3 regions of the Cytobacillus pseudoceanisediminis genome follow, and region 1 is predicted to be linked to each of the others. Evidence: riboswitches for the same ligand, from Rfam matches in the RefSeq annotation. Region 1 holds a riboswitch; each other region holds the start of a gene.
The links. A riboswitch is a leader RNA that binds a small molecule or an ion and turns the genes downstream of it on or off. The one in region 1 is predicted to bind thiamine pyrophosphate.
Positions count from the first base shown of each region.

Region 2: another riboswitch for thiamine pyrophosphate. It lies ahead of M5V91_RS15050 (YkoF family thiamine/hydroxymethylpyrimidine-binding protein); the one in region 1 lies ahead of tenA (thiaminase II).
Region 3: another riboswitch for thiamine pyrophosphate. It lies ahead of M5V91_RS13550 (ABC transporter substrate-binding protein); the one in region 1 lies ahead of tenA (thiaminase II).

Region 1 covers NZ_CP097349.1:3,714,315-3,724,153, reverse strand. Annotated here, with positions in the region: gene M5V91_RS20185 (FbpB family small basic protein) at 46-171, shown strand; gene M5V91_RS20180 (TerC family protein) at 186-1,007, shown strand; gene M5V91_RS20175 (GNAT family N-acetyltransferase) at 1,020-1,568, opposite strand; gene M5V91_RS20170 (VOC family protein) at 1,667-2,062, opposite strand; gene M5V91_RS20165 (hypothetical protein) at 2,193-2,330, shown strand; gene M5V91_RS20160 (TVP38/TMEM64 family protein) at 2,462-3,295, shown strand; gene M5V91_RS20155 (PaaI family thioesterase) at 3,430-3,741, opposite strand; gene M5V91_RS20150 (alpha-hydroxy-acid oxidizing protein) at 3,928-5,037, shown strand; TPP riboswitch at 5,166-5,282, shown strand; partial or broken gene thiW (energy coupling factor transporter S component ThiW) at 5,395-5,882, shown strand; TPP riboswitch at 6,032-6,133, shown strand; gene tenA (thiaminase II) at 6,192-6,881, shown strand; gene M5V91_RS20135 (DUF1287 domain-containing protein) at 7,243-7,950, opposite strand; gene M5V91_RS20130 (TIM barrel protein) at 8,054-8,887, shown strand; gene M5V91_RS20125 (DUF6843 domain-containing protein) at 9,428-9,823, shown strand.
Region 2 covers NZ_CP097349.1:2,802,245-2,812,083, reverse strand. Annotated here, with positions in the region: gene M5V91_RS15090 (YheC/YheD family endospore coat-associated protein) at 1-559, opposite strand, end outside; gene M5V91_RS15085 (DUF445 domain-containing protein) at 784-1,929, shown strand; gene M5V91_RS15080 (YlbF/YmcA family competence regulator) at 2,035-2,385, shown strand; gene M5V91_RS15075 (D-glycero-alpha-D-manno-heptose-1,7-bisphosphate 7-phosphatase) at 2,515-3,039, shown strand; gene M5V91_RS15070 (alpha/beta-type small acid-soluble spore protein) at 3,110-3,310, opposite strand; gene M5V91_RS15065 (energy-coupling factor transporter transmembrane component T family protein) at 3,550-4,329, opposite strand; gene M5V91_RS15060 (ABC transporter ATP-binding protein) at 4,316-6,016, opposite strand; gene M5V91_RS15055 (ECF transporter S component) at 6,000-6,596, opposite strand; partial or broken gene M5V91_RS15050 (YkoF family thiamine/hydroxymethylpyrimidine-binding protein) at 6,606-7,201, opposite strand; TPP riboswitch at 7,290-7,391, opposite strand; gene M5V91_RS15045 (Cof-type HAD-IIB family hydrolase) at 7,621-8,487, shown strand; gene M5V91_RS15040 (coproporphyrinogen III oxidase) at 8,703-9,839, shown strand, end outside.
Region 3 covers NZ_CP097349.1:2,532,757-2,542,595, forward strand. Annotated here, with positions in the region: gene treC (alpha,alpha-phosphotrehalase) at 1-175, opposite strand, end outside; partial or broken gene M5V91_RS13525 (glycoside hydrolase family 13 protein) at 215-1,889, opposite strand; gene treP (PTS system trehalose-specific EIIBC component) at 1,978-3,384, opposite strand; gene M5V91_RS13535 (twin-arginine translocase TatA/TatE family subunit) at 3,666-3,839, opposite strand; gene M5V91_RS13540 (NAD-dependent deacylase) at 3,956-4,669, opposite strand; gene M5V91_RS13545 (YkvA family protein) at 4,816-5,229, shown strand; TPP riboswitch at 5,303-5,411, shown strand; partial or broken gene M5V91_RS13550 (ABC transporter substrate-binding protein) at 5,520-6,521, shown strand; gene M5V91_RS13555 (thiamine-binding protein) at 6,535-6,828, shown strand; gene M5V91_RS13560 (ABC transporter permease) at 6,825-7,592, shown strand; gene M5V91_RS13565 (ABC transporter ATP-binding protein) at 7,589-8,323, shown strand; gene M5V91_RS13570 (TatD family hydrolase) at 8,335-9,102, shown strand; gene M5V91_RS13575 (hypothetical protein) at 9,248-9,839, shown strand, end outside.

The DNA.
Region 1 (9,839 bases):
TGCGAAGCTTTCAATACTTAAAAAATAGAAGGAAAGGAGACCAAGATGAAAAAAGCTAGAGTATCATTTGCAGAATTAATTAAGAAAAACAAAGAAGAGCTGCTGAGAGATCAAGAATTGCTGGCTAAAATTGAAAAACGTGTAGACGAAAAATATACAAAGGTGAAATAAGGGAGGGTGTTTAGATGGAATTATCACTAATACTTGAGTATGGATGGGTATTGCTGCTGCTTGTGGCGCTGGAGGGTTTATTGGCTGCTGATAACGCGCTGGTGCTGGCGATTATGGTTAAGCATCTTCCGGAGGAGCAGAGGAAGAAGGCTTTATTTTACGGGTTAGCTGGAGCGTTTGTTTTCCGCTTTGGATCGTTATTTGCGATTTCATATCTAGTAGATGTATGGCAGGTTCAAGCCATTGGAGCGCTATACCTTCTGTTTATCGCTGCTAATCATATATTAAGAAAATTCCTTGTAAAAAAAGGCGAGGAAGAAGCAGGAGTAACGAAAGAAAAGAAACAATCTGGTTTTTGGCTGACAGTATTTAAGGTTGAGCTGGCTGATATTGCATTCGCTGTAGATTCCATTCTGGCAGCGGTCGCTCTGGCCGTGGCCCTTCCGGATTCAGGACTTGGCCATATAGGCGGACTTGACGGCGGAAAGTTCTTTGTCATCTTTGCCGGGGGTATGATCGGATTGATCATTATGCGTTTTGCTGCAAACCTCTTTGTCGATCTGCTTCACAGGAGACCTGGACTTGAGGTTGCAGCATTTGGTATTGTCGGCTGGGTTGGTGTCAAACTGGCTGTCTATACAATGTCCCATCCGGCGCTGGCGATCCTGCCTGAAGGATTTGCCAAATCGACCGAATGGAAAACTACTTTCTATGTAGTCTTAATTGGAATAGCATTAGCTGGATGGTTTCTTTCAAGGAAAAACAGGAAGTGCCGGCTGAAGAAAAAGCAAGCTAAATCAAACAGGGCGGAGTATACCGCCCTGTTTTTTATGTAGAGGATCATTCAATCAAATGTTTGATTGAATACCCATGAGCCCGGGTCTGGCCTGCCATTCAGCTTTCAGGATGCTCATTTCTATCAAGTTCCAATATTTATTTCTAACTTTATTGGTCTGCCTAAGAAGTCCCTCTTTTTGGAACCCTGCCTGCTCGTAAATCTTAATAGCAGGCAAATTAAAATCAAAAACCCCAAGGCTGATTCTATTTAATTTCAGCTCTTGGAAGGCAAAGTTCAGGATTTGATGAATCATTTCTGAAGCATACCCTTTCCCCCGTGCTGTGGGGCTGATGAAAACCTTGCCAATCCTCGCAGTTTCGTTGACACGGTCAACTCTGCCAAGGGAAATATGACCGACGATTTCATCGTTTGCCAAAACTTTGCAGATATATTCCGAGCTGGTTTCCAGATTTGCAGAGCTTATATACTTAGCAAGCTGCTCATGATTAAGGGGGAATTTGAAATGGGCACCGCTCCACTGAACCATTAATTCCGGTGTACTGATCCAGCTGATGAGCAAATCGAAATCTTTTTCTGTAAAAGGTTCTAATCTTACCATGGGAATCTCCTTCTTATTAATCATCTGAATTCGCAGTTTTTCAACCTTTTTCCCTTTTACCAGCCTGGTTTGTAAATTGAGGCTTGAGGCTTTTTTCTTTATTGGCCTTTATGCAGCACGTTGCATGCGCTAAGCAGATTGCCATCCGGATCCTTAAAGCCAAATCCTCCAAAGCCATGTTCCTCATTAATATTAAGCGGACCAACTTCAATGTTTTTCACCTGCAGCCAATGATGGAACTCTTCTAAGGATTGTGTATAGAAATCAATGATGCTGTGTTCGACACCATTATGGGAATTGGAAAAAGATAATGACTTTCTGTCTTCGGTTTCTACAAGGAAGATTGTTGGAACACCCTTTGCTTGAAAGCTTAGCATAGCATTTTTCTCACCTTTGAATTCAACTTTAACACCAAGAACCTCTACATAAAATGCTACTGACCGCTCCAAGTTTGAAACTGGTATCTCAACAGTAGCAATATGTGAAATAAACATTTGGACCCTCCTTTTATATCGAGTTTTTTACCTATTTTACAGAGTGCAGGAAAAATCCTGCTAATTATGCGTGAAATGAAAGTAATGAGTACATATTAATTTAAAGAACCATAAGGAAGGAGCAAATGAGTTGTCTGGAAAAGATGAGCAAAATAAGAAACAGACACAAGGCCCAAAAGAAGAGAGGGAACTTGTCAATGAGTTTGGAAAGTATAAAGGGGATCAGCCGGTTCCGCAGCCTAAGGATTATGATGAGATAGAGTATTAAAAAAGCAGGATAAGTCCTGCTTTTTTAATATTTAAGTCTCTGGCCTTAGCTTATTTTAATGCTAAGGGAGCTTAATCCTCTTTGTATTCTCTTCTAAACTATAGTTAAGAAAAGCAAGAAGGGGAAAATGTATGAATGGAAAAATTGAAGTTAGTTTTCATGGACTTATCATTTTATTAGCATTGTATATATTGTTTAATTATATGCCGACACTTTTGCCGGCTTATAAATGGGGTATTATTGCAGGCATGGCTGCCATATTAGTGATGGATTTTTACTTTTTTGCTGCAGGCAAGTTATCCCGATTGAAATACAGCAGACTGGCACTTATTTATATGTTCTGTCTGCTGTTAATAGTTTTTATGACCTTTTATTTAACAAAAATACTTGTTTTGACTGATGCCTATGGGCTCGAGAGAATGCTGAGGGAATATGAAGCGGAGGGCAAGCTCATCTTTTTCCTGGTTTGCTTTTTACAGCCTATTCTGTTGCCGCTTCCTGAAGCCGTAACACTGCCTGCCGGAAGTGCCGTATTCGGTCCCGCAGCCGCTGCCTTTCTTGGATTTACAGGTACACTTTCGGGGATTATTGTTATGTTCTTGACTGCAAGGATAGGAGGATTAAAGCTTGTATCCCGGTTTATAAAAGAGCGGCATCTGATCAAATACCAAAAATACATGGAGAAAAATGAAAACACCATACTAATGCTGATGTTTGTTATTCCGATATTGCCGGATGAGATCATTTGTGTTGGAGCAGGAATGGGTGGTGTTTCATTTAAAAAGTTCCTGGGAATTGCGTCTATTTCCAAAATGTTAACTTCCTTGCTGCTGGCTTACTCGCTTTCATTGGCCAATGCCTTATCTTTATCTGGCTCACAGCTTTTATTAGTCGTTTCGGTTGTGATAGGGGTATTTTACAGTGTATCCCACTTGTATAAAAAGAAGAAGGATAGAAACTATTAGGACTGTCTTTAACCTTTAATGGTTCCTCCTATCGCTGTCAGCGAAACTATTCAGGCAACGATAGGATTAATCACTTTAGATAGATGCGAAGATTCCCGATGCTTTGGCGACCAGCTGATCCTGGTCGTTATAAATCAGGCAGTCTGTGTGGTTGAGGGTGCGCCCCTCTTCACAAGGTGAGCATTGGCGATAAGAAATTCACCTGTCGCCCCCTTTAGGAAAGTGACCTTTAAATCAGCTGTCACCACGGATTGCATCTGGTTTTCATCCGGCTCGAAAATATTCCCCATCGCTACATCCGCAAGAGTGGAAATGACGCCTCCATGAACCAGCCCCGCGCTGTTAATAAAGAGCGGCTGAATTGGCAAAGTCACTTTCATATTGCTTTCACTGACTCTTTCGTAATGGAATTTCAGAAATTCATCAAAAGGCTGTTTGATTAACATTTTGTACACTCCAATTTCATTAAGGTTAAAATGTTTATTCATGATTTTTTGTGAAATCCCTGCTTATTGCGGCTAATTTGTATAGGAAAGGCTGTAACTGCGAATTTATGATTTTATTAGATGGTTTCATAAAATCTGAAAAAGTGTTATTATTTTCAATAAATTCAAAAAAGGCAGGGCTGGAATATGGCAAAAGTAGAGAATATTAGTTTCGCAGAAAACTTTCCTATTTCATTTAAGGAACTGGAAGAAGAAGCAGAGAAAGTGATGGGAGCTGGCGGATTTGGCTATGTCCAATCAGGAGCCGGGGGAGAAGAAACGCTGAAAAAGAATATCGAATCCTTTGCAAAATACTCAATTGTACCGAGGATGCTTAGAGATGTATCAGTGCCGGATATAAGTGTGAATTTATTTGGAAAAACGTATCCTTATCCAGTATTCCTTGCACCTATAGGAATGCAGCGTCTTGAACACAGTGAGGGAGAGCTTGCATCTGCCCGGGCGGCAGCTTCGTTTGGAATTCCTTTTATCCAGAGCACGGTATCCAGTTATTCCATTGAAGAAATCGCAAATGCAACAGGCACGAGTCCAAAATGGTTCCAATTATATTGGTCCAATTATGAAGATGCTGCGTTCAGTATGGTGCGCCGGGCGGAGGAATCAGGCTATGAAGCAATTGTGTTAACAGTAGATACGGTGATGATGGGGTGGAGGGAAGCTGATCTAAGAAACAATTTTTCACCGTTAAAGCTTGGCTATGGAAAAGCAAACTATGAGAGTGACCCGGTCTTTATGGCCACTCTCCATGACGGTGATGTAGTTCAGGGAATCCTTGATAATATCCATCATCCAACCTTGAGCTGGGAGCATATTGCTAGGTTAAAAGAGAAAACAAATCTGCCGATTCTATTAAAGGGTATTCTCCATCCCGAAGATGCCAGGCTGGCCGTTGAAAAAGGGATAGACGGAATCATAGTCTCCAATCATGGCGGCAGGCAGCTTGATGGAGTGATTGCGGCGATTGATGCGCTTGGACCGGTTGTGAAGGAAGTCAAAGGAAGAATTCCAGTATTGTTTGACAGCGGCATTCGCCGCGGTTCCGATGTGGTCAAAGCACTGGCATTAGGAGCCGACGCAGTTTGCCTGGGAAGGCCGTATGTGTACGGTTTGGCCATTGGCGGGCAGAATGGAGTTGAAAAAGTACTTGCCAACTTTATTGAAGAAACAAAAGTGTCACTTTCTCTGGCAGGAGTCGGGAGTCTAAAGGAAATGGCAAGTCTGAAGCTACTTCGATAGTTTCTCAGCAGAAATCGAAGAGCGCTTAATACATTGATTGCACCAAGAAAAGTATATAAGCAAAAAGATTGATGACAGTGCCGGAATAATTTGTTAAGCTTGAGATAGCTTATCAAACTAAATATCTATGCAGCTACTAGGGGTGCCCCGAATGTGCGGGCTGAGAGGAAAGCGCGTTATAGCTTTCTGACTCTTATGGACCTGATCTGGTTAATGCCAGCGGAGGGAAGTAGGATTTGACTATATGTCAATTCATATACTTAAACCAAGCCAGGTCCTTAAGGGAATCTGGCTTTTTTGTATACATACTTCCCATCCTGATAAGCAATCAGGCGGCCCTTTAGAAAGGAGGTTTAGATGAACAGAACCCGATTGTTAACTACGATGGCTTTATTTGTAGCAATTGGGACACTGGGATCCCATTTGCTCTGGTTTCCGGCAGGCATAGCCAAGGCCTATCCGGTGCAGCATGCGGTGAATGTATTGGCAGCGGTGACGCTTGGCCCCTGCCTGCAGCAGCTGTGGCATTTATGATTGGCCTGCTTCGTAATTTGCTTGGATTCGGGACGCTGCTTGCGTTTCCAGGCGGCATGATCGGAGCGTTTTTGGCAGGTGTGCTTTATTTGAAGTTCGGCCGGAAAATATGGGCTGCTGTAGGAGAAGTGGTAGGTACCGGCATAATCGGTGCATTGTTTGCAGTCCCTTTTGCAAAGGTTCTCATGGGAAGCGCAGCTGGGGCATTCTTCTTTGTGCCGCCATTCCTGGTCAGCAGCATTGCCGGTGCGGCCATAGGCTGGATGGTTTTGGCAAAGGTTAAAGAGAAGAATCTGGTTCAGAATATATGATGATTTTGAGCTGGCGAAGCTGGATGAGTAAGCAGCATAGTAAAGAAATCTGACTTAATGAGCGATTTTCAAGAGTTATAAGCGAAATCCCAAATTTATGAGAGAAAAACGTCAAGTTAGAAAATCGGTAAAAAACAATTAAAATGTTAGAAAACTGCTAGGGGCGCTACGGCTGAGATAAGGAGCTTTTCCTTTGTCCCTTGGAACCTGATCTGGATAATGCCAGCGCAGGGAAGCAGTGAGGACCTCGTTTTATATCCTCATGCTTTTTCCCCGGCAGCTTCTGTAATTAATAAGGAGGCTATTTTTATGACTTTTTCAGAGATTCTGCGCAAGGAAAATGAAGATTTGTTTCAGCTGATATTTGAGCACCCATTTGTCCAGGGTATCGGGAGAGGGGACGTGCCGAAAGAGGCACTGGCCCATTACATTAAAGCGGACTTTGAGTATCTGAATGCGTTCATGCATATTTATGGGATTGCCATTTCAAAGTCAGCAGAGCGTAAGGATATTGCATATTTTAATCAGCAAATAGAATTTGTATTGAACAGCGAAGTACATCCCCACCATAATTTCTGCCAGCAGATTGGCGTGGATTACGAGGCATTGCAGGGCTATCCGCTCCCTCCAACAGCTGATCATTATGTTAAGCATATGATGTATCATGCCCACACAGGCGGCATGGGTGAAATCCTTGCTGCATTATTGCCTTGTCCATGGACTTATTGGGAGATTGGGCTTGAACTCATGAAGCAATATGAGCCAGATGAGAACCATCCGTTTTATCCATGGATCTCTTTTTACGCAAATTTAAGGGTCGAAGCTGTGACCATGAATATGAGAAACCGTTTGGATGAGCTTGCTGATGCGGCATCACCGGAAGAAAGGCAGCGAATGAAGGATGCTTTCCGAAAAAGCTGCCAGCTGGAGCTTGGCTTCTGGGAGATGGCTTACACCTGCGAAGAGTGGCCGGCAGGCAATCCTTCAGCAGTAAGATAAGAAAAGCGCAAGCGCCTCGCTCAAAAAGGAACGCAGGCTAAGAGCGCAACGTCCTCCCAAAAGCTACCGCTTTCGGTCGTGCGATGTATCGCTGCCGTAGCTTTCCTTGTCCTGTGGCAACGTCTGCATGACCTACATCCTCCCATAATCTGCCGCTTTTGGTCGTGCGATGATTATGCTGACGAAGCCTTCCTTGTCCTGCGGGCCTCAGGGATAAGACGGTTCCTTATGGCCCCGGGTTCCTAGGAGCCGGAGCTAGACAAGCTTGTGACCTCAAGGGGGAGGCTGCTTGCGCTAGACAGTTATCGAAGTTCAAAATTTTATACTTTCGTATTTAATAAGAAAAACGCCTGCATCTGCTTTATGGCAGTGCAGGCGTTTTTTCAAAATCCCATCTGTAATGAGCGGTAATAGGAGTCTTAAAAGAAGAGAGTTTTACTTCTGCTGCAAATGGTGTGGAGTTATGTATGACATATGGAATGCCATCTTTCGTCCGTTTGTCAGATATGATGGCAACATGGTCGAATTTAGGAGAAAGGAAAACCACAATGTCACCCGGCTGCCATTGCTGAAGGTTCTTAATATCTCCTGGAATCAGTTCTGTTGTTAATGACTTTGCGAAGCGGCTGAAAAAGACATTCTGGTTTGGCACCCTCCTGAAATCAATGTTTGGATCAGGATTGCCCTTCACTCTTGAATACAAGTCCGTATTCTCGGCGATATCCTGATCAATAAGATCCTTTATGGTTACATCAGCCCCCTGGAAACCCCTCCAAACCACATCTGTACAGACACCTTCACCATCGGGCGGATATCCTCCCGCATAGTAGGCACTTTTATATGGCGTGCGCTGTTCCACTTCTTTTCTGGCTGTCAGGACCATATCAAGCGGATCGGCAATGCCGTTTTGATTAGAATCGGCCTTTGAATAAGCAGCAGGCACTTCCATTTTCTTAGCCAAAGGATTTTCAAAATGAATGCCGATGGAATCCAGAATGATTCCGCTTCGGAAAAAAAGAATGAATAATAACAGTACTGCGATAATGGAACCAAACACTCTTTTTATCATAAAAGTCTCCTCATGTATTTTAATGATTAGACGGCACTATTTTCCAATAAGTTACATGAGGTATGATAAGATTGCTATAAGAATACATAAGAGAGGGGATATCATGGCTCATCATATAGGGATATCGGGAAGCGTCATTTTGTCAGACAGCAAGCTGTTTCCTGAACTTTTTAAACGTCATTTGCCGCATATTGAGATAGGCGAATTTCAAGATGAAGAATCTTTCCGCTGTTTTATTGAAATGCTGGGTAAAACAAACAAAAGCTTTGGTTTTCATTCGCCTCTTTTCCGGGGACAAAGCAAATACGATCTGCTGGAAAAGATCCGTATAAATCCGAAGGAAGCCTGGATCCAGTTTGAGACGGAAGTGGAAAGAATGTCCCGGCTTGGAGCTGAATACATATTGGTGCACTTTCCTTACTTTAAAAAGGAAACCAATGGGAATCCAGCAGAGATCATTGAGGAGGGACTCAAGAAACTCAGTTTTTTTCAGAGTAAGTATGGGATTATGATTGTGTGTGAACCTAAATTGGGATTCCAGCAATCGCCAGCAGGGATTCATTATCTTGACCGCTTTCCTGTAGAGACAAGGAAGAAATACGGACTCAGCCTCTGTGTCGATATTGGGGATTATATATTGGCCGCAGGCGAGAAGGCCATAAATTATATAGAAAAATGGTCCGAGTTTGTAAGAGTGGTCCATTTACATAATGTTGAATATCAGGGTGATAAATATATTTGGGTGCCTGTGCATCCATCTCATGAGAATGATGGCAATCATCATAAAATTAAGAAGCTGATGGATTTTTTAGCTAAAGAATGCAAGGATGTATTTTTTGTCATGGAATACACTCCACACACGAACCCTCCGGAAAAAATGGTAGAAGAAGGGATCGGGTGGGCAATAGAGGTGATTGAGGAAGGGTCTGTTAGTTAAGGAAGCAGGCCGCCTGGCATTAATTTTGTGCACGTTGAAAATAAAAGGTTAATGATACCTTGTATGTATGCTTAGTTATATGTGAAATTAATCACAACAGAGAGAGGAGGTTCATTTATTTCTTATGCTGGGATTTAAAATAAAAACGGCCCTGCAGGCTTCCATTCTTTTTACATTTGGTTTTTGGCTTCTCTTTTTCTTGTCTGAAGGGGAACTGTTTTCTTTCTTCCTGATTATGATTTTTTTACTGCTTTTTCGGAAATGTGATATACGGTGTTCCAGTGTCGCTGCTTTCTGAGGTTTTTACTAAGAATCTAGCAATATGGCGGTTTCCCGCGGCGGCATTTATACATACCATTTTGGCTGCTGTCACTTATTTTATTATGGAAGGGTTTGCTTTTTACATATTAATTGCTTCGGTGCTTTTCTTTTTAGTGGACGAGTGGCGGAAATGGGACCGCGAGATGCCAGGGGGTGGAGGATTGCCTTGAATGCAGCTGGTCTTCTCATCGCCTGCCTGCTGCCGATGGGGGCTTTTGGATGCTTCAGCAGGCAGATTTGGAAGAAAAAACTCATGATCTTTATCTGATTCCAAAAGGGTATGCTGGTCAGGTGAGAATTGTTCATGAAATAGAGAATGCCCCTGTGCCTGTGACAGAAGGGAAGTACGATGTATTACGGGTGAATGATAGAGGATATGCCATTACCTCTTTACCGCAAAGTAAAGGATATATTGATGATTTGTACTATTATGTGGATAAAAGGGGAAGCGTGAAGCGATATCAGAAAGCTGTATTTCATATGGCGGATCAGGCGGTGTACAGGGAGATGGTTATGAATATTCGTATACCTATTTTTCGGTTGGCTGTGATGAGAACATGGATGATCAAGGAACTAGCCCTGGGATTGAGGATATTCTTTATGAAGAGGGTTTGATTAATCAAACGTTTGA
Region 2 (9,839 bases), 910 kb from region 1:
ATTGAAAAGAGGTACTTGCTTCAAGTATTCGGGAGTGAATCCGGTTATAGATTACACTCGGCAAAGGAACCGGACTTTTTATCCATTTTCTATCCTGCAGGCAGTATCCATGCAGACTGCCTGCAATGAAGTCCCGAAAGTGAAACACATAAAAAAATCCTCCCATATTTGAAACAACTTCATGCAATTCTTCGCAAAAAGAATGAATAGAGCGGAAATCAGGCTCTTCGCCATTATCATTGAAATCTGTCATCAGCCCTATAATCGGTCCGGCAGTAATAGTAAGGTCCTTTCTGGAATAACTGGCAACAAAATGGAGATCTTCAATTGGCAAGCAGCATTCCTGAAGAAGCGGCTCACTGAAACCAAGCTCATCTTTCGTAATGTTTGCTCCTTCAATGGTTATCTGAAAGGTGTGCTTGCCGATCTGCAGCAAATGGGGCATTTGCAAATCAATATTCCAGTAATGGACGAGAGAATGGCTAATTTTAATGCGAAATTGATTTTCCTGAAACATTTTTACCGGAACAATCGTAATAGGCAATAAAGAAACTGACATGATCATTCCTCATTTGCTAAACTTTATTTGAGCCTTTTCAAAAAATCCGCATGCTGTGTACAAATTGAATGCTAATTTTAACCTGCGGCAGAAAGTGCAAAACTCCCATTGACTAAGTTTTCACTGTATAATGAAAAAATAGGCAAAAGCTGATGCCATATCGTATGTTCTGGGCAATAAAATGGTGCGTCTGGAGAGGCGCTTGTAACTTAAGGAAGGTAGAGATGAGTATGGAAATTGCAATGACAATAATTTTGATGATGTTAATTGGGGCTCTCATTGGCGGGTTTACTAATTACCTGGCTATTAAAATGCTCTTTAAACCTTATAATGCCGTTTACATAGGTAAATGGAAGGTGCCATTTACCCCGGGACTGATTCCTAAACGACGGGATGAAATGGCTGATCAGATGGGTAAGCTTGTTGTCAATCATCTTTTGACACCGGAAAGCATCAAGAAAAAGTTCATCAATGCTCAATTTCAGCGTGATATGACTGGGCTGGTACAAAAAGAGCTTGAAACTATCATGCTGTCGGAAAAATCAGCAGAAGACATACTTGAAGCGTTTGGAATCACGGATGGGCAAGCGAAAACAGAAAACCGCATTAACTTATTAATTGAGCAGAAATATGAAAAAATCATTAGTGAATATCGGAGCCGGCCCCTTAAAGATGTTATTCCTCAGACTCTTTTGGATAAAATGGATGAAAAAATCCCGGCAATCAGTTCAACGATCCTTCAAAAGGGGATTGATTATTTTTCCAGCATTGAAGGCAAAATGAGAATTCAAAGAATGGCAGATGATTTTGTCCGTGAACGCAGCGGAATGCTGAGCAACATGCTGCAGATGTTCATGGGGAACATCAATATTGCAGATAAAATTCAGCCGGAAATCATAAAGTTTTTAAGTAATGAGGGAACGTCGGATTTGATTACAACCCTTTTGAAAAATGAGTGGAGTAAAGTTCTTGAAATGGAAGCTGCAGTTATTGAAGAGCAGCTTGAAAAAGAACAGATTCTTTCAGTAATAAAGAATATTGCCCATAAGGTCATTAATCTGGAGAGTTTATTTAAAACGCCTTTATCATCTTTTATGGCCCCTTATAGGACTGTATTAATAGATGAACTGGCTCCTAAAAGTGTTCAGATGCTTTCTGATTGGCTTTCAGGAAAAACTGAAATGTTCATGGAAAGACTTCGTCTCGCTGAAATTGTCCGTGAACAAGTCAGCAATTTTTCGGTAGAACGATTGGAAGAAATGGTCTTTTCCATAATAAAAAGCGAGTTAAAAATGATTACTAATTTAGGGGTCCTCCTTGGGGGGATTATCGGGCTCATTCAGGGATTCATAGCCATATTGATTAATTAAGGGTATCGCCTCGCGTTTACTGTCATAGTTTGTTATAGTGTAGTGGATGTTCAAAACGGGGAAGATGAATTTTCCTTTTGAATGAGAATCGGAAGGAGTGTTTTTATGGCAGTAAATTTATATGATTCAGCCTATGAATTAGAAAAAGCGGTGCGGGAAAGCGATGAATATAAGGCATTAAAACAAGCATACGATGATGTAAATGCAGATCCGTCTGCCAAGGCAATGTTTGATAACTTCCGTAAAATCCAGATGGAACTTCAGCAAAAACAAATGATGGGCCAGGATATTACACAGGAAGAAGTAGAACAGGCACAAAAGACAGTCGCACTTGTACAGCAGCACGCCCAAATCTCAAAGCTTATGGAAGCAGAACAGCGCATGAGCATGATGATTGCAGAAATGAACAAAATCATCATGAAGCCTCTTGAAGATCTTTATGGTGCAGTTGAATAAATCAGCATTGGAAACCCCCGGAATTAATTTCGGGGGTTTTTTAATAAGAAAAAGCATCATCTTATATTAAACTGAACGAGGTTTGGGTACCTTTATGATAGATATTGATTTAAAGAAAGGGGCAGCAAATTGAAAAAAGCCATTTTTCTGGACCGGGACGGCGTTTTGAACGAGGTTTTATCAGAGAGGGTGAAATTCGTTAATAAGCCTGAGCAGTTATACTTACTTGAAGGGGCAGCAGAAGCTGTGGCAGAGCTGACCCAAGCTGGATATGAGATTTTTGTTGTGACCAATCAGGGCGGCGTAGGACTCGGTTTTTTGAAAGAAAGAGTGCTAAGGAGAATCCATGAAAGACTGCAGGAGCTTGTTGCAGAAAAAGGCGGTCATATTAAAGAGGTGGCCTATTGCCCTCATAAACCAAAAGCAGGGTGCGAATGCCGTAAGCCAAATGCAGGCATGCTGGTGGATTTGGCGGAAAGGCACCATCTTGATCTGGCTAAGAGCATTATGGTAGGCGATCACGAGCGGGACATTGAGGCAGGCAAGAAGGCCGGCTGTAAAACTGTTTTCATCGGCTCTGATCCAACAAGTGCAGATATTCAGGCCTCATCACTTTTTGAGGCAGTGGAAGATATTTTGCAAATGCTTAAATAGGGGAGTGAAAAACCGCTTCCAGGATTGGCTGGAAGCGGTTTTTTATTTTACTATGATTGCACGAAAAAGACTAGCGTGCTCCGCCAAGCTGCTGCTCAGCCATTTGCACCAGGCGCTTTGTAATTTCTCCGCCTACTGATCCATTTGCTCTTGAAGATGTTTCCGGGCCAAGGTTCACACCGAATTCTGTTGCGATTTCATACTTCATTTGATCAATTGCCTGGCTGACTCCTGATACTAAAAGCTGATTAGAATTGCTGTTTCTTGCCATGTAAATCATCTCCTTGGTGTAGTTTTCTTGATTGTTACACTAATAGCTTTAGGAGAGAAAATAAGATTTATTCATAGTTGCATGTGGTAATTTATGGAATTTTCCTGCGGACTCTAATGTGGATTTGACTTGAAATCAGCTGTGCGCATATAAATTGGGCCTAGGTGCACAGAAAAATCTTATCCGCACATAAACTTCCTCCATCCGCACATAAATAAATGCCATTCGCACATAGCTTTCTAAAGTTCGCCATTATAAAGCTGCAGAAAGCCGAATAGCCATGAAATATAGGCACTTGCCAGCACTGCACCTATAAAAAAGGCGAAATATGCCCAATCCTTCCAGGAAACTGAAATTTTTTGATAGAAATCCCGGTTCCTATCTCCGGTAAACCCTTTTGATTCCATCGCCATTGCCGTCCTTTCAGCTTTACGAATCGCTCCGGCAAGAAGAGGAACTGAATACCTCTTAAGTTCTGCCATTTTTTCAGAAAGTGTCCGGGCTTTGGGTATCCCCCTAATCCGGTGGGCGCTTCTGATAATCTCAAATTCTTCTTTCATTAATGGCAGAAATCGATATCCTGCCATGATTCCATATGCAAGCTTTGGAGAGAGCCGGCATTGCTGCATGAGACTTAGCAGGAACTCTGTCGGCTTGGTGGTTAAAATGAACAGAAGGGACAGCGAGGTAAAGCTTAAAACCCTCATTCCAAGAGATAGGGCACGCTGAAAGCCCTCTTCAGTCAATGTGAAGATCCCCCATGTCCATAGGATGGTTTCACCTTCAATAGTCTTTGAAAAAATCATAGCTGACCAAATATATATTATAGCCATGAAGATAAATGGCGAGAAAAGCAAAATCCATCTTTTGAATGAAACATTACCAAAAATAAAGGTGGTTCCTGCAGTCACCACTAAGGTCAGAAAAGGAGTAACCGGGTCAAAGAAAACGGACAAAATCAATACACAGACAATCACAGTCAGAGCTTTTATGCTTGGGTTAAATTCATGTAAGAGCAAGCTTGTTCATCCCTTCCACGGCAGCCAGTTCGTTCCTGAGTTTTTCTGTGTAAGGAACCTTTAGAGAAGCAATTTTCATAATCTCATGTTCCTTCCATAATGAATCAGGCAATCCCTCGTATATCTTCTCTCCTTCTGAAAGGACAATCACTTTATCGGCATAGGAATGCAGGATTTCCATGTCATGAGTGATCATCACCACGGAGCCTCCGCTATGGATCCTTGTTTCCAAAAGCGCCATTAGGTCAGCAGAGGTCCTGGCATCCTGTCCAAATGTTGGTTCATCAAGGAGCAGCAAATCCTGTTCATTCACCAGCATCGATGCAACACTAAGCCGCCGCTTCTGTCCCTGACTTAAGGAAAAAGGATGCATGTCAGCGTGCTGGAGCAAGTTCACTTGATGCAGAACAGCTTGAACCACTTTTTGTATTTCGGCATCTGTCATTCTCTGTATTTTCAGACTGAAGGCAATTTCATCATAAACAGAATCTGCAATAAATTGGTGTTCGGGATTCTGAAAAACGTATCCTAATTTTAGTCTTAACTCTTGCTCCTGCCACTGGGAAAGGGAGCGGTCATCAAAAAGGATGTTGCCTTTGGATGGAGCATATAATCCTGCAAGCAGTCTGGAAAGCGTTGTTTTTCCAGATCCATTTGAACCGGCTATTGCCACAAATTCACCTTTTCTAACTGAAAAACTAATATTTTTAAGCAAATCCTTCCCATTCTTATGAAAAGAAAGATTCTCCGCCGACAGGATGACCTGATCTTCAAAGACTTGATGTATAGTCTTCCTGTTATCTAAAATCTGAAGTGCAGCATAGGGATTTACAAATCCAGCAATTAATTCCCGGTCAGTTAACGGAAGCTTTTCCCCTTTGTAAATCCCTGCCTTTTTTCCTAATAGACCTGCTCTTACTGTGCTTGGAAGCCAGATACCCTCAAGCAGTAGTTCTTCTGCATATTTATTAAAGCAGTCTGCAGTGCTTCCATTAAATAAAATTTCGCCTTCCCGGTTTAGCACCACACAGCGGTCGGTCAAATCAATCCAATCATCCAGCTTGTGCTCAATGATTAGAAGGGAAAAGGATTGCTCCTCTTTTAGCTCTTTGATGATACGGGTAAGTTCATAGCTTGAAGCCGGGTCAAGATTTGCTGTCGGTTCATCCAAAATCAGGATATCCGGTTTTAATGACAATACACATGCAAGTGCAAGTTTTTGCTTTTGTCCCCCCGAAAGGGTGTGGATTAAGGCGTGCTTAAATGGCAGAAGATGAACAAGTTCCAGTGCTTCATCAATCTTGGTCTCAATTTCTGCAGGAGGTGTTTTCATATTCTCAAGGCCGAATGCCAGCTCCTCTTCAACTGTTGTCATGCAAAACTGGCTTTCAGGATCCTGAAACACAATGCCAATGTGCTGATTAATTTCACCTGGCGGGAATTCATCCAGTATCTTTCCTTTGAAGGAAATGGTGCCATCCAAGTCGCCATCAACGGCTTCCGGATACAATTTATTTAAGCAGAAAGCAAGCGTGCTTTTTCCGCAGCCGCTGGGGCCCAATAATAGAACAGCTTCCCCTGAATTAAGGCTGAAATTCACATTCTTAAAAACAGGATTCTTCACATCTTCATGCCGGAAGGACAGCTTTTCTGTTATTAATAAAGGCTGGTTATGCTGAAATGCCATTTTGTGATTTTTCCCTTCTCAGCTCTTTTCCGATAGGGAAGCTGTTTAATGCCCCAGTTTTAGCAAGACTCTTACTCAGCCATTTCCCCAGTAATCCAGCGAGCAAAGCACCGCTAACCAGTCTCACAAAAAACATGGCAGTTACATAACCGGGTGAGAGGGCTGCGTAGCCGGAAATGAAATAGCCCCAAATAAAGCTCGTAACAGAAGAGCCCATGCCGGCAGCAATTAAAACCCATGTCCGGTAATTGTTCCATTTAGTTGCCGCAAAAACAGCTTCTGCTCCAATCCCCTGAATCATGCCTGAAAGAATCAGGCGAGGGCCTACTGCATTGCCAATCATGACTTCAATGGCCGCTGCGATGGTTTCCGATAAAAAGGCTGCTCCGGGTTTTCTGATTATGTACGCTGCGATGATTGAAACAATAAACCAAATGCCAAAAATCAGATCATAGCCAATTAAGCCAAACATCCCATATAACACGTTGCCAAATTGCATGAACACCAGGTATACAACTGCAAACACAACAGCGAGTACAGATAGGACAATGACCTCACGAAGCTTCCATTTTTCGAGCATTTTACACAGCCCCTTTTTGGAAGGACTGTTTGCAGACATATTAACCGTCATGATAATATGAGTGGAATCGCTTTTCTTACAGCTTTCGAAAGCATCTTCCAGCGTTTTAAAAACATCGTGTGCATTCCCATCTAATCTTGAAGCATAATGCACTCCTTCAGTAAACGTTCCCTGAGCCTTTGCAAGCTCGACTTGGTTCATAATGACGTTCATGTATCCAGGAATCCCCATCGGATAAAGTGCGAACTGGACAGCGACTTCCTGGCTGATTCCAGCAGATTTTTTTCATTCGCCTTCTCTTCATTTTCAGCAAGATAAGCATCTCCGGCAGTATCGCCAGGGCATCCATTTGAAAATGTGCCGTTAAATACTACATGATCACCATGCTTAGCAGCTTCAAGATAAATCGCTTTGACTACATCAAAAACATGAATGGACCTGCCGCGCACACAAGTGCTCACATCATCTGTTTCCATCCATATCTTGCTTGTATCCACTTCTTTTAGAGCAGATAAAATAACATCCACAAACCTGTCAGTCATTGGATAAATCGAAAACCTGCACCCTGTAATCTCGCTTGTTCCGCATAAGAAATTTTCCTGCATTTTGCCATCCTCCTGGTTTATATAAAATTAAAAAACTGCATTCCCAAAAGGAAATGCAGTTGAATGATATCAATACACTAGAAATGATAGCCGTTCACCTGCACTTCCCCACGCTGGTATTATCCAGATCGGGTGATAAGAGTCAGAACGGATTGTTCTTCTCAGCCTAAAAGCTCCCCTAGTGCAAAATAAGATATGCAGTTTTTATTGACTCCATCTTAATACGGAGCATCCAAATTGTAAATGACTAATTTACAATTCTTTAAATCAAATGATCTATGAAAACAGATAAACGCCTTCAATAACACAGATAAGCTATGAAAAAATTTCTGCATTGTCCATGTCATGTTCTAATCCAATCCTTCCCTTCATAAAAGTGTAATAGGACAATTTTACACCGAGAATAGGGGGCAAATTGGATGATATATAGAATGCTTGCTTTAAATATTGACGGAACACTACTCCAATCAAATGGAAGACTTCATAAATCAACAAAAGAAGCGATTGAATATGTGCAGCAAAAAGGAATTTATGTAACACTTGTCACATCCAGAAGCTTTCCATCCGCGAAAAAAGCGGCCAAAGCATTGAAAATCAATTCCTTGCTGGTCACACACAGGGGAGCTTATATTGCAGCTTCTCAGGAAAAGCCGATATTTGTAAAAAGGATACAGGAAGATGAAACGTTTGAAATCGTGCGCCTGCTTGAAGGCTTTACCTGTCAAATCAGGCTGGTGCACGAAAAATATTCCCTTGCCAACAAAACCAAGCTCAATACCAATATGCTTGCTAAAACTGTTTTTACAACCGGCGATCCCATTTTTTACTCGCAGCAATTTGTGGATTCATTAAGTGACACCATTTTAGATGAGCCGGTCACACCGCCAAAAATTGAAGTGTATTTTGAAGATAAAGACGACCTTGAGGATGCCCAGGCAGCCATTAGGGGCATGTTTGAAAATGTAGAAGTCATTAAGTTAAGTGATCTGCGGATGGATATTGTACCTGCCGGAGTTTCAAAGCTGAATGGTTTGCTCTATTTATGTGAACATCTCGGAATTTCCCGAAACCAAATGGTCGTTATAGGCGACTCGGAGGATGATCTGGAAATGATTGAAGCCGCCGGCCTCGGTGTGGCTATGGGTAATGCACCTGCCGAAGTCAAAAAAGCAGCAGACTGGCTGACACGATCCAATGACCAGAACGGTGTAAGCTACATGGTCAAAGAACATTTCCGCAAACAGCATCCAATTGATTTCCTGAAGAAAATGAATCTATTAAAATAAAATCAATCAAAGAGAGCTCGATTAGTAAATCGGCTCTTTTTTTGCTTTGCGATACTGGGTATCCATTAGGAATCATTTCCCTTATATTGACCTTGTTTCCCCATTTCTGTACACTAAAAGAAGTTTGTCAACATGAAAAATAGACACTATGCAGCTGCCCCTAAGAAAACAAAGACATCGGCAGATTAATATATTTTCTAAAAAAGGTGATCAATTTGAACATTTCAATTTTAGGTGTACAGGATGAACGTTTCCATCGTCCGCTCCGGCTGATCGGGAACCTCTTTTTTGAAGAATGTGAAGTGATGCTGGGTGAGAATGATGCAGCCGACCTTACAATTAATCTTCAGCTTGAACATGGAAAGCACATTAAAGCCATTGCAGAGCTTTCTGATAAAGATGGCAAGAATCATTCAGCGAATTTTGAGAAGGAATTCGTACCGTCTGAGACAGAAAAAGAGAATTTTAAACAAATAAAAAATGCAGTATCCCACGTATATCTGACTGTTTTGCAGGAATGGACAGGCATTACCCAGAAGTGGGGAATTCTGACTGGGGTACGTCCCACAAAATTGCTTCACCGTGCCATACAGCATCAGACACCTCTCCATGAAGCCCATCAGCAGCTTAAGGAAGAGTATTTGATTACAGATGAAAAGATCCAGCTTATGCAGAATATCGTAGACAGGCAGCTTGCTGTCGTACCGGATCTTTATAACTTAAAAAATGAAGTCAGCATATATATTGGCATTCCATTCTGCCCGACAAAATGCGCGTATTGCACTTTTCCTGCATATGCGATTAATGGCAGGCAGGGTTCAGTAAACTCGTTCCTTGGCGGCCTGCATTTCGAAATGCGTAAAATTGGCGAGTGGCTGAAAGAAAATGATGTGAAAATTACTACTGTCTATTATGGTGGAGGGACTCCGACAAGCATTACGGCGGAAGAGATGGATATGCTTTATGAGGAAATGTACGACTCTTTTCCAGATGTCGAAAACATACGGGAGGTCACTGTGGAAGCCGGACGTCCGGATACAATCACACCCGAAAAGCTTGAAGTGCTGAAAAAATGGAACATTGACCGCATCAGCATCAATCCTCAGTCCTATATTCAGGAGACCTTGAAAGCCATTGGCCGCCACCATACAGTGGAAGAAACCGTGGATAAGTTCCATCTGGCCCGCAATATGGGAATGAATAACATCAATATGGATCTGATTATTGGGCTTCCTGGAGAAGGTGTGCCGGAATTTTCGCATACTTTGGATGAAACTGAGAAATTAATGCCGGAATCTCTGACAGTTCATACTTTATCCTTTAAACGGGCTTCGGAAATGACGAAGAACAAG
Region 3 (9,839 bases), 1.2 Mb from region 1:
GCTGCGGAGATTTATAAATTGGTGTCAGCCAGACGACGTCCACACCTAATTCTTTTAAATAATCAAGCTTGGCAATAATTCCAGGAATGTCTCCAACCCCATTTCCTGTCGTATCGTTAAAGCTTTTTGGATAAATTTGATATACTACTGATTTTTTCCACCATGGTTGTTTCATTAGAATCACACCTGTTTTAGTTTTTTAGAAATTGGGTTTTTAGCTGTTAAAAAGAAGGACCTGAGCTTCATAGGGACGCAGCTTAATTGTTCTGTTAATTTGTATATCTTTATAATTCCCAATCAGTGCCTCAAATTTCTTTTCCTGAATGTATGCAGGGGTTCTACTTCAGGGTTTCCTCCATAGAAGTTGCACAAGACAAGAAGGGTCGGATTGCCCAATGTTCTTGTATAAGCGTACACTTCAGGATGTTGATCAAGTATTAGGTTATACCTGCCGTAAACAATAATTTCATTTTTCTTTCTAAGTTCAATAAGCTTTTTATAGTAATGAAAAACAGAATCAGGGTCTTTCATGGCCTTTTCCACATTAATGTCTTTATAGTTAGGGTTTACTTTTATCCAGGGGTTCCATCCGAAAAACCTCCGTGCTCGGAAGAATCCCATTGCATCGGCGTCCGGGCGTTGTCACGCCCTTTTGCGTATATGCTTTCAAGGGCCTTATCCTCTGTCCAGCCATCGTTAAGTGCTTCTTTATAAAAATTAAGTGTTTCTATATCCCTGTACTCTTCAATGCTTGAGAAACAAACATTCGTCATTCCAATTTCTTCGCCCTGATAAACATAAGGAGTTCCCTTCATCATATGAAGCAATGTTGCGAGCATCTTAGCCGACTTTTCCCTATACTCTCCGTCATTGCCGAATCTTGAAACAGAGCGGGGCTGGTCGTGATTATTAAAGTAAAGGCTGTTCCAGCCAGCTTTATCCAGCTCATTTTGCCATTTTGTCAGGTTTAGTTTTAAGTCACACAGATCAAGGGGTTTAAGATCCCATTTGCCGTTTGGCCCGTTGTCCAGGCTAACATGTTCAAATTGGAAGACCATATTTAACTCATTTCGTGATTCCCCTGTATATTGCCTGGCCCACTCAGGAGTCACACCGGGCATTTCGCCAACAGTCATAACATTAAACTTCGCTAACGCCTTTTCATTCATCTCCCGCAGGTATTCATGAATTCTGGGGCCGTTTCGATAATACTTGCTTCCAGAAGCATATTTCTTTCCAGGCTTTGGTTCATCATCAGGAAGTCCCTCTACTTTGGAAATAAAGTTGACCACATCCATTCTGAATCCATCAATGCCTTTTTCCAGCCACCAAGTCATCATGTCGTATATTTCATTTCTAAGTTTCGGATTATCCCAATTTAAATCTGGCTGTTTCTTTGAAAACAGATGCAAATAATATTCTCCTGTTTTATCATCAAGTTTCCAGGCGGATCCCCCGAAATTGCTTCCCCAGTTATTCGGCTCTTTTCCATTCCTTCCTTCGCGCCATATATAATAATCCCTGAATGGATTGTCTTTGGATTTCCTGGACTCTGCAAACCAGATATGTTCGTCTGAACTATGGTTCACCACCAGATCCATAATGAGTTTAATCTCTCTCTTATGCATCTCTCCGAGAAGTTCTTCCCAATCTTCCATTGTTCCAAACTCACTCATAATATCCTGATAATCGCTTATATCATAGCCATTATCATCATTTGGCGATTTATATACTGGAGAAAGCCAGACCACATCAATCCCTAGCTCTTTCAAATAATCCAGCCTGGAGATGATACCCTGCAAATCTCCTATTCCATCTCCATTGCTATCCATGAAGCTCCGCGGGTATATCTGGTAAACTACACTTTCTTTCCACCATTGCTTCTTCATATGGCGACCTCCGATTTTTAACATTTGTGTGCATGCCCCAAGAAATGGCGATACCATGGAATCATAGAACCCCATGGCATCAATCTTTCTATTCTGCTTTTTTAAATTTAGAGAAGGCTAAGGTCAATACAAACGGTACGACAAGTGCAATACCCATTCCGATAAAGAAAGAACCCCAATTTTCCGCAAAGATAGAGAAGAATGCCGGCAAGCCTCCTACACCTATCGACGGTGCCTTAACTCCATTAATAGTGATGAAGATTCCTGCAATTGCTGACCCAATAATCGCTGCAAAGAACGGGTACTTAAAGCGAAGATTTACGCCAAACATTGCCGGTTCTGTTACGCCCAGCCACGCTGATACTGAAGAAGTTAGCGCAAGCCCTTTCAGTTTTTCGTTCCCTTTGCTTAACAGCATCATGGCAAAAGCGGCGGAACCCTGAGCTATATTAGACAATGCAACCATCGGCCATAAAAACGTGCCGCCAATGCTGCCGATTAACTGCAGATCAACTGCCAGGAACGTATGATGCATACCAGTGATAACGAGAGGGGCATATAATCCACCGTAAATCAAGCCTCCAAGGGCTGGAACAGCATCAAAGATTCCGACAACCCCATTTGTAATCCAGCTGCCGATCATGAATGTGATCGGTCCAATAGCAATAAAAGAAAGAAACCCAGTGATCAGTAAAGCGATCGGCGCGACAGTTAGAAGCTGAAAAGCATCAGGGATTCTTTTTCTCAGAAATACTTCTATCTTAGCCAATACGTATGAAGCAAATAATACAGGCAATACCTGCCCCTGATAACCTACCTTTTCTATTTCTAACCCGAATAAGTTCCACTTCGGAACTTCTTCAGCAGAACCATAGCCCCATGCATTTAAAAGATCCGGATGCACTAGCATTAAACCTAGCACAATACCAAGAAGAGGACTTCCGCCAAACCGGTTTACAGCACTCCATCCAATCAAACCGGGAAGGAATACGAAAGCAGTATTGGCAATCAGGTTAATGATGCCAGCCAGATCAGCCCAGTTAGTATAAACTTCAACAAAAGACTTATCATCAAAGAAAATATCCGGTGCTGTCATAATATTGTTTATCCCCATCAGCAAACCGGCTGTTACGATAGCTGGAAGGATTGGAATAAAAATATCTGCGAGTGTTTTAATGCCGCGCTGCAATGGATTTAAGTTCTCAGCAGCAGCACTTTTTGTTTCTTCTTTTGATGATTCGCCTATTCCAGTTGCTTCTGTCATTTCTTTATACACTTTATCAACAAGGCCTTGTCCAATGACAACCTGGAATTGTCCATTTGTGGAAAAGGAACCTTTCACTACATCTATATTTTCGAGTTTTTCTTTATTGACCTTCCCCTCATCTTTTAAGGCAAAACGCAGACGTGTAACACAATGAGTAGCCGCTGCGATATTATCCTTGCCCCCGATAGCTTCTACAATTTGCTCTGCTGACTCTTTATTCGTAGCCATTCTTCGCTCTCCTCCTGTTACCGTTTTCATATTATAGAAAAAAACAGTTATAAGGTTTTTATTTATTGTTCTCGCCATTTACAACTCTATCCAATTTAGCAAACCAACTTGTATATACATGAACTGTTTACGCTTTCATTTTATCTTGTATATACATGTTAGTCAACCATTTTTTCATTTCTCTCTTTTCTATACCCATTCACTCGCTTCGAAAGCCAGAAAATAAAAAACCGGCTTCGAGACTATTGTCTGCAAAGCCGGTTCTAAACCACTTGAATAGGTTATTTCCTTTTATCATTGTCATCATCTTTTGTGAGTTCACGGGTAGATTTCTTAAATTCTTTTAATGTCTCCCCGAACGCTCTTCCTATTTCAGGAAGTTTCTTGGGTCCAAAAATAATCAGAGCCAAAACCAGGATTAGAATTAAACCTGGAATACCGATGTTTGATAACATGCTGAACACTCCTTATATATCATATCGCTTGAGGCAGTAGTAATCATGTTCATTGTCCATTATAGTTGATTGATAAAAAAATCATAGCATGAGTGCTATGATTTCATGTTTTTTGACTATTTGAAGGCTCTATCAAGTTCATCCAGCACTTCACCAATTTTGCGGTCATGAATCACTTTATCAGCATAAATATCGAAATCCGTAGGTTCCATATTAATAATCACAAGTTTTGCTCCTTTTTGTTTGGCTATCAGCGGAAACTGATTTGCAGGTGTTACAGTCAAGGATGATCCCAGAACAATAAAAAGTTCTGCTTTTTCTGTTTCATCTGCTGCGAAATCTAAGGCCTCCTCAGGGAGCATTTCCCCAAACAGAACCACTGAAGGACGGAGCACACCCCCGCAACGGCATTGGAATTGACCATGCAAATACCCCTCGCTCGGGAACTCTTTTTTACATTTCCGGCAATGGAGTGTCTGCAGATTCCCATGGAGCTCTGATATTTTTTCACTTCCCGCGAGTCCATGAAATCCATCCACGTTCTGGGTAATAATGCTCTTAATAATACCTCTCTTTTCCCAATCTGCAAGAATATAGTGCCCTTGATGGGGATTACACTCCTTAAGCCCGATTACCCTGTGCCGATAAAATTCTATAAATTCGTTCACATTTTCATTCAATGCTTTTGTACTGGCTATTTTCCCAGGATCTTTCCCATTCCATAATCCATTATTGGCAGACCTGAAATCAGGCAGTCCGCTTTCTGTCGACATTCCTGCTCCAGTCAATATTACTGTATAATTTGATTCTTTCAGCCATTTCTCAAGCATAGATATCAGCTCCCAATAAGGTTTTGTCACAGGTTAAATTTGATTTCCATTTATTTCTCCCAATGAAATGTTTATGTCATGTCAGGTATGCGGTAAATACTAGATTATAACTGTTTATGCGAATTATCAATATAGGAGTGATAGCTATGCCTGAAATAGAAACCAAAGTTTATAAGGACGGCTATAAAAAATTTTCATCCAGGGCTAAACGTTATGCGGACGATCCTGAAAAAACAAAAGGACTTTTAAGAAAGGCTACACTTAAAGCAGATAAAAACCAATCTTCATTAAGTGATATATGGGAAAAGTTTCAGCTTCTGATCGATTTAGTAAAGTCATGGTCTAAAGGCGATTACCGGCATATTTCAAAAAAATCGATTATCTTTATTATTGCTTCCATACTATACTTTGTTTCCCCAATAGACCTTGTTCCTGACTTTTTAATAGGAATGGGAATCTTAGATGATGTAGCAGTCCTTGGTTTTGCCGTTAGCCAAATTACAGGTGAACTTGAAAAATTCAGAATTTGGAAAGAGAGCAGGACGATTGGAATGAAATAATTATTTTCTGTGCATTTTAATATTATTTGCTATAATAATGATGGAAAGTATTTATGCTGTCAAAATTAAATAGCAAGAAATGTAGGGGAACCGGTATGCCGGTTGAGACTTCATCATTAAGATGCTGACCCTTTGAACCTGATCTGGCTCATACCAGCGTAGGGAACATATTCTTAAACATACTAAATGTTTTTTATATGCGCCCTGGTTTATACCGGGGCGTTTTTATTTTTCAGGGCAGACTATCATTAACTTTCCTTATTACATAACGTTTTTTAGGAGGAGTACTTATGAAAAAGTGGATTGCAGCTATCTGTTCGCTGCTGCTTCTTTCAGGCTGTGCCGGCAATGGACCGGATAATCAGACTGGAAGCGAAGATTCAGACAGCAAACAAGATTTGAAAAAAGTTACTGTTGTACTGGATTGGACACCTAATACCAATCATACCGGCTTATATGCCGCAAAGGACAAAGGATATTTTAAAGAAGAAGGGCTCGATGTAGAAATTATAATGCCAGGTGAAGCAGGTGCAGATCAATTGACTGCATCAGGCAAGGCTGATTTTGGTGTCAGCTATCAGGAAAGCATCACGGAAGCACGTGTACAGGGCGTTCCCCTTGTATCGATAGCAGCTGTTATTCAGCATAATACTTCCGGTTTTGCATCCCCTGCCGAAAAAAACATTAAATCGCCGAAAGACTTTGAAGGAAAAACTTATGGCGGCTGGGGGCACCTGTAGAAAAATCGGTAATAGACTCCCTAATGAAGAAGGAAAACGCTAATATTGATAAGGTCTCAATTGTTAATATGGGGGATGCTGACTTTTTTACAGCTGTTAAAAGAGATATAGACTTCGCATGGATTTATTATGGATGGACAGGTGTAGAAGCAGAACTTCGGGGGAAAAGATTAATATGGTCTACCTTACCGACTACTCAGAAAAACTGGATTACTACACGCCCGTTCTCGCAACCAGCGAAAAAATGATTGCAGATGATCCGGATACTGTCAAAGCATTTGTAAAAGCAGCAGCAAGGGGATATGAATTTGCAATCGATCAACCTGGCGAAGCAGCAGATATTTTGTTAAAGAATGCTCCGGATCTGGACAGCGAATTGGTCAAAAAAAGCCAGGAATGGCTATCCCCCGCTATCAGGATGATGCTTCAAGATGGGGTGAACAAAAGCTTGAAGTCTGGGAAAACTATGCAGACTGGATGCATGAAAATGGTCTTTTAGATAAAGAATTAGATGCAGGCAAAGCATTTACTAATGACTTCCTGCCGGAATAAGGAGAGTTCAAATATGGCAAACGCACTTGTAAGCATTCAGATCATACCGAAAACAAAAGATGGGGAAAATGTTATACCTTACGTTGATGAAGCAATTAGTGTCATTCAGCAATCCGGTGTTAAGTACGAAGTGCATCCCCTCGAAACAACGATGGAAGGCGATTTAGACCATTTATTGAAAATCATAGCTGATATGAACAGAAAAATGATTGAAAGAGGAAGCAGCAATGTAATCTCACAGGTAAAGGTTCTATATCAGCCGGACGGTATTGAAATGAGTGATTTAACGGAGAAATATCGTCCATGATAAATTTGTTCAGAAAAGGATGGAGGCCGGCTGCGGTTCTCCTTCTTTTATTCATTGCTTGGGAAATGGCAGTAAATCTGGCAGAAGTCCCTGCATGGCTCCTGCCTCCGCCAACAGAAATCGTTCTGGAAGCGATTTCGGGCTGGGAGGGCTTCAGCCACCACCTTCAATCGACAGTCATGCTTTCCCTATTGGGATTTGCCATTGGCACCGTCATAGGTTTAATCACAGCCGTTATACTGCACTTATTGCCTTTTATAAGGGAGTCGGTTTACCCTCTCCTCATACTTTCACAAAATGTGCCTATAATTGTTCTGGCTCCTTTGCTGGTTGTTTGGTTTGGTTTCGGGATACTTCCAAAGCTGATTGTCATCACGCTGGTTTGCTTCTTCCCCATTACTGTTGCTGCATTGGACGGCTTTCGCCAGACACCCGGAGAACTTAGGCATTATATGCTGATGGCAGGGGCCAGCAAAGGACAGCTGTTTTGGAAGCTGGAGCTTCCCTATTCCCTTCCCTCTCTATTTTCAGGGCTAAAAATCTCCGCAACCTATAGTGTGATGGGTGCTGTAATATCCGAATGGCTCGGAGCTAAAGAAGGAATAGGTGTTTATATGACTCTGGCATCTTCTTCATTTCGGACAGACCGTGTTTTTGTTGCCATTTTTGCGATTATGCTGTTAAGCTTGCTGTTTTTTGGAGGAATTTTACTGGCTGAACGTTTGCTGATTAAATGGAAGTCACGGGAGAGTGCCAGGAAATGATACAATTATCCGTTAATCATTTAACCAAAAGTTTTGATACTAATCAGGTTTTAGACAATTTGAGTTTTCATGTAAATGAAGGGGAATTTGTTTCGATTTTAGGTCCTTCAGGGAGCGGAAAGAGCACCATTTTCAACCTGATTGGCGGGATGCTTCTGCCGGACGAAGGCTCCATAACGCTTGAGAATGTGAAAATCAACGGCAAACGCGGTTCAATAAGCTATATGCCTCAGACACCTTCCCTGATGCCCTGGAGAACCATTCTTCAAAACGTTCTGCTTGGACAGGAGCTAATGGGTAAAACCGATTCGGAAGCGGCCAGAAAGATGCTTCAAAAAGCTGGTCTCGGCGGCTATGAAAATGCATACCCCCATGAATTGTCAGGGGGAATGAAGCAAAGGGCTGCCTTTATCCGGGCATTATTAAGCCCGCAGCCTATCATTTTGCTGGATGAACCTTTTTCAGCTTTAGATGAGCTTACCCGCCACGATATGCAAAAGTGGCTTCTCGATATTTGGAATGAGCATAAGCCGACAATTCTGTTTGTAACCCACAATATCGAAGAAGCCATTTACCTCTCTGATCGAATTTTAGTACTGAGCAGCAAGCCTGCTAAAGTAATTAAAGAATATAAGGTACCCTTTAACAGGCCAAGAATGGAGGAACTTTATCTCAATGAAAATTTCCTTGCCTGCAAAAGAAGCATCCATCATGCGCTGAAAAATCATTAGGAGGCAACAGCATGGATAAGTATATTGATGCCCATATTCATCTTGATAAGTACAGCAATATTGAATTAGAGAAAATGTTTCATGAGTTGCCGTTTCAGCTTTCACTTGTTACAGTTTCAAGCGATTTAGCATCCTGCAAAAGAAATCTTGCTCTTGCAGAAATTTATTCCTTTGTTAAACCTGCCTTCGGTTTTCACCCTGAACAGGTTCTGCCCAGTGATCATGAAATTTCAGAGCTTTTCAGCTGGATAAAGATTCACATAGAACAAATGGCTGCTGTTGGCGAGGTTGGCCTTCCATACTATTTAAGGTCTGAAGGGAGAAAGCAGCTTGGGGGATATATTGAACTTCTCGAAGAATTCATTAAGCTCGCTAAAAAGTGGGATAAGCCCATTGCCCTCCATGCAATTTATGATGATGCACCGATTGTGTGCAATTTATTGGAAAAGCATTCGATTAAAAAAGCTCATTTTCACTGGTTTAAAGGTGACAGCGCAGCGGCAAGCAGGCTGATTGCCAATGGCTATTACATCTCCTTTACTCCAGATATCGTGTACGAAAAAGAAATACAGGACCTTGTACGGGATTACCCGCTGGATAAATTGATGGCAGAAACGGATGGTCCATGGGAATTCGAAGGCCCTTTTAAAAACAAGCCTACCCATCCAGCCATGATGGCCCATTCCATCAGTGCCCTTGCTGAACTAAAAGAATTAGCTTTCAGCAGCGCTCTTAAGAAGCTGTATGATAATACAAAAAGCTTCTATAATATTGATTAATCAGCCTTATAGTCTTTTGCCATAAGGCTGTTTTTTTATTCAGATTAGATAAAAAATACTAGATAAATATAATCATTTCGCACCATTCCTAATTTTGGAAATATAGGTTAATCTTATATTGGACAATACGTTTAGGAGGTATGTAATGAAAAGGTATATTTTCTTGTTATTGACTATTTTACTAGTCTTCTCAGGCAATGTTTCTGCAGAAACCAAAAGCCGTTCTGCTGATTTGACTGAGAAAGATTTCATGAAAGCCGTATTAAAGGCTGATGAGTTTAAGGAATTTAAATCCTCCATTTTAAAAGATGCAGCCGCCAAGCCAAGAGCTCTTGTTGATGAAAAAGGAAAACAATATGGCTGGACAGTTCAATATGAAATAGAATACAAAGAAAAAAATGTTTTCTTAGATAGTAAAGCCCTCGTAAATTTCTCGTCACTTCTATCATTTTCTTATGAGTCCGACGGAAAAGGATTAAAAGTCCGGCTCGTCGATTACAGCAGGTTAATTGAGGATCAGGCTTTTTATGTAAAAGACCTGAAGTCAAATGAAGAAACCAAAATAGATATATCGAAAGACAGCATCTTTACTGATTATTTGACAGAGGTAGAAAGGAAGAAAACGCATTTGATTGAAGAAGCAGCAGTAAGCAATGCTGTCTCTTCCGATAAAATCACTGCAGCAGCCGAGTTATGCTACTACTGTACAAAATATGAATGGCGCGGCGGATACCCTT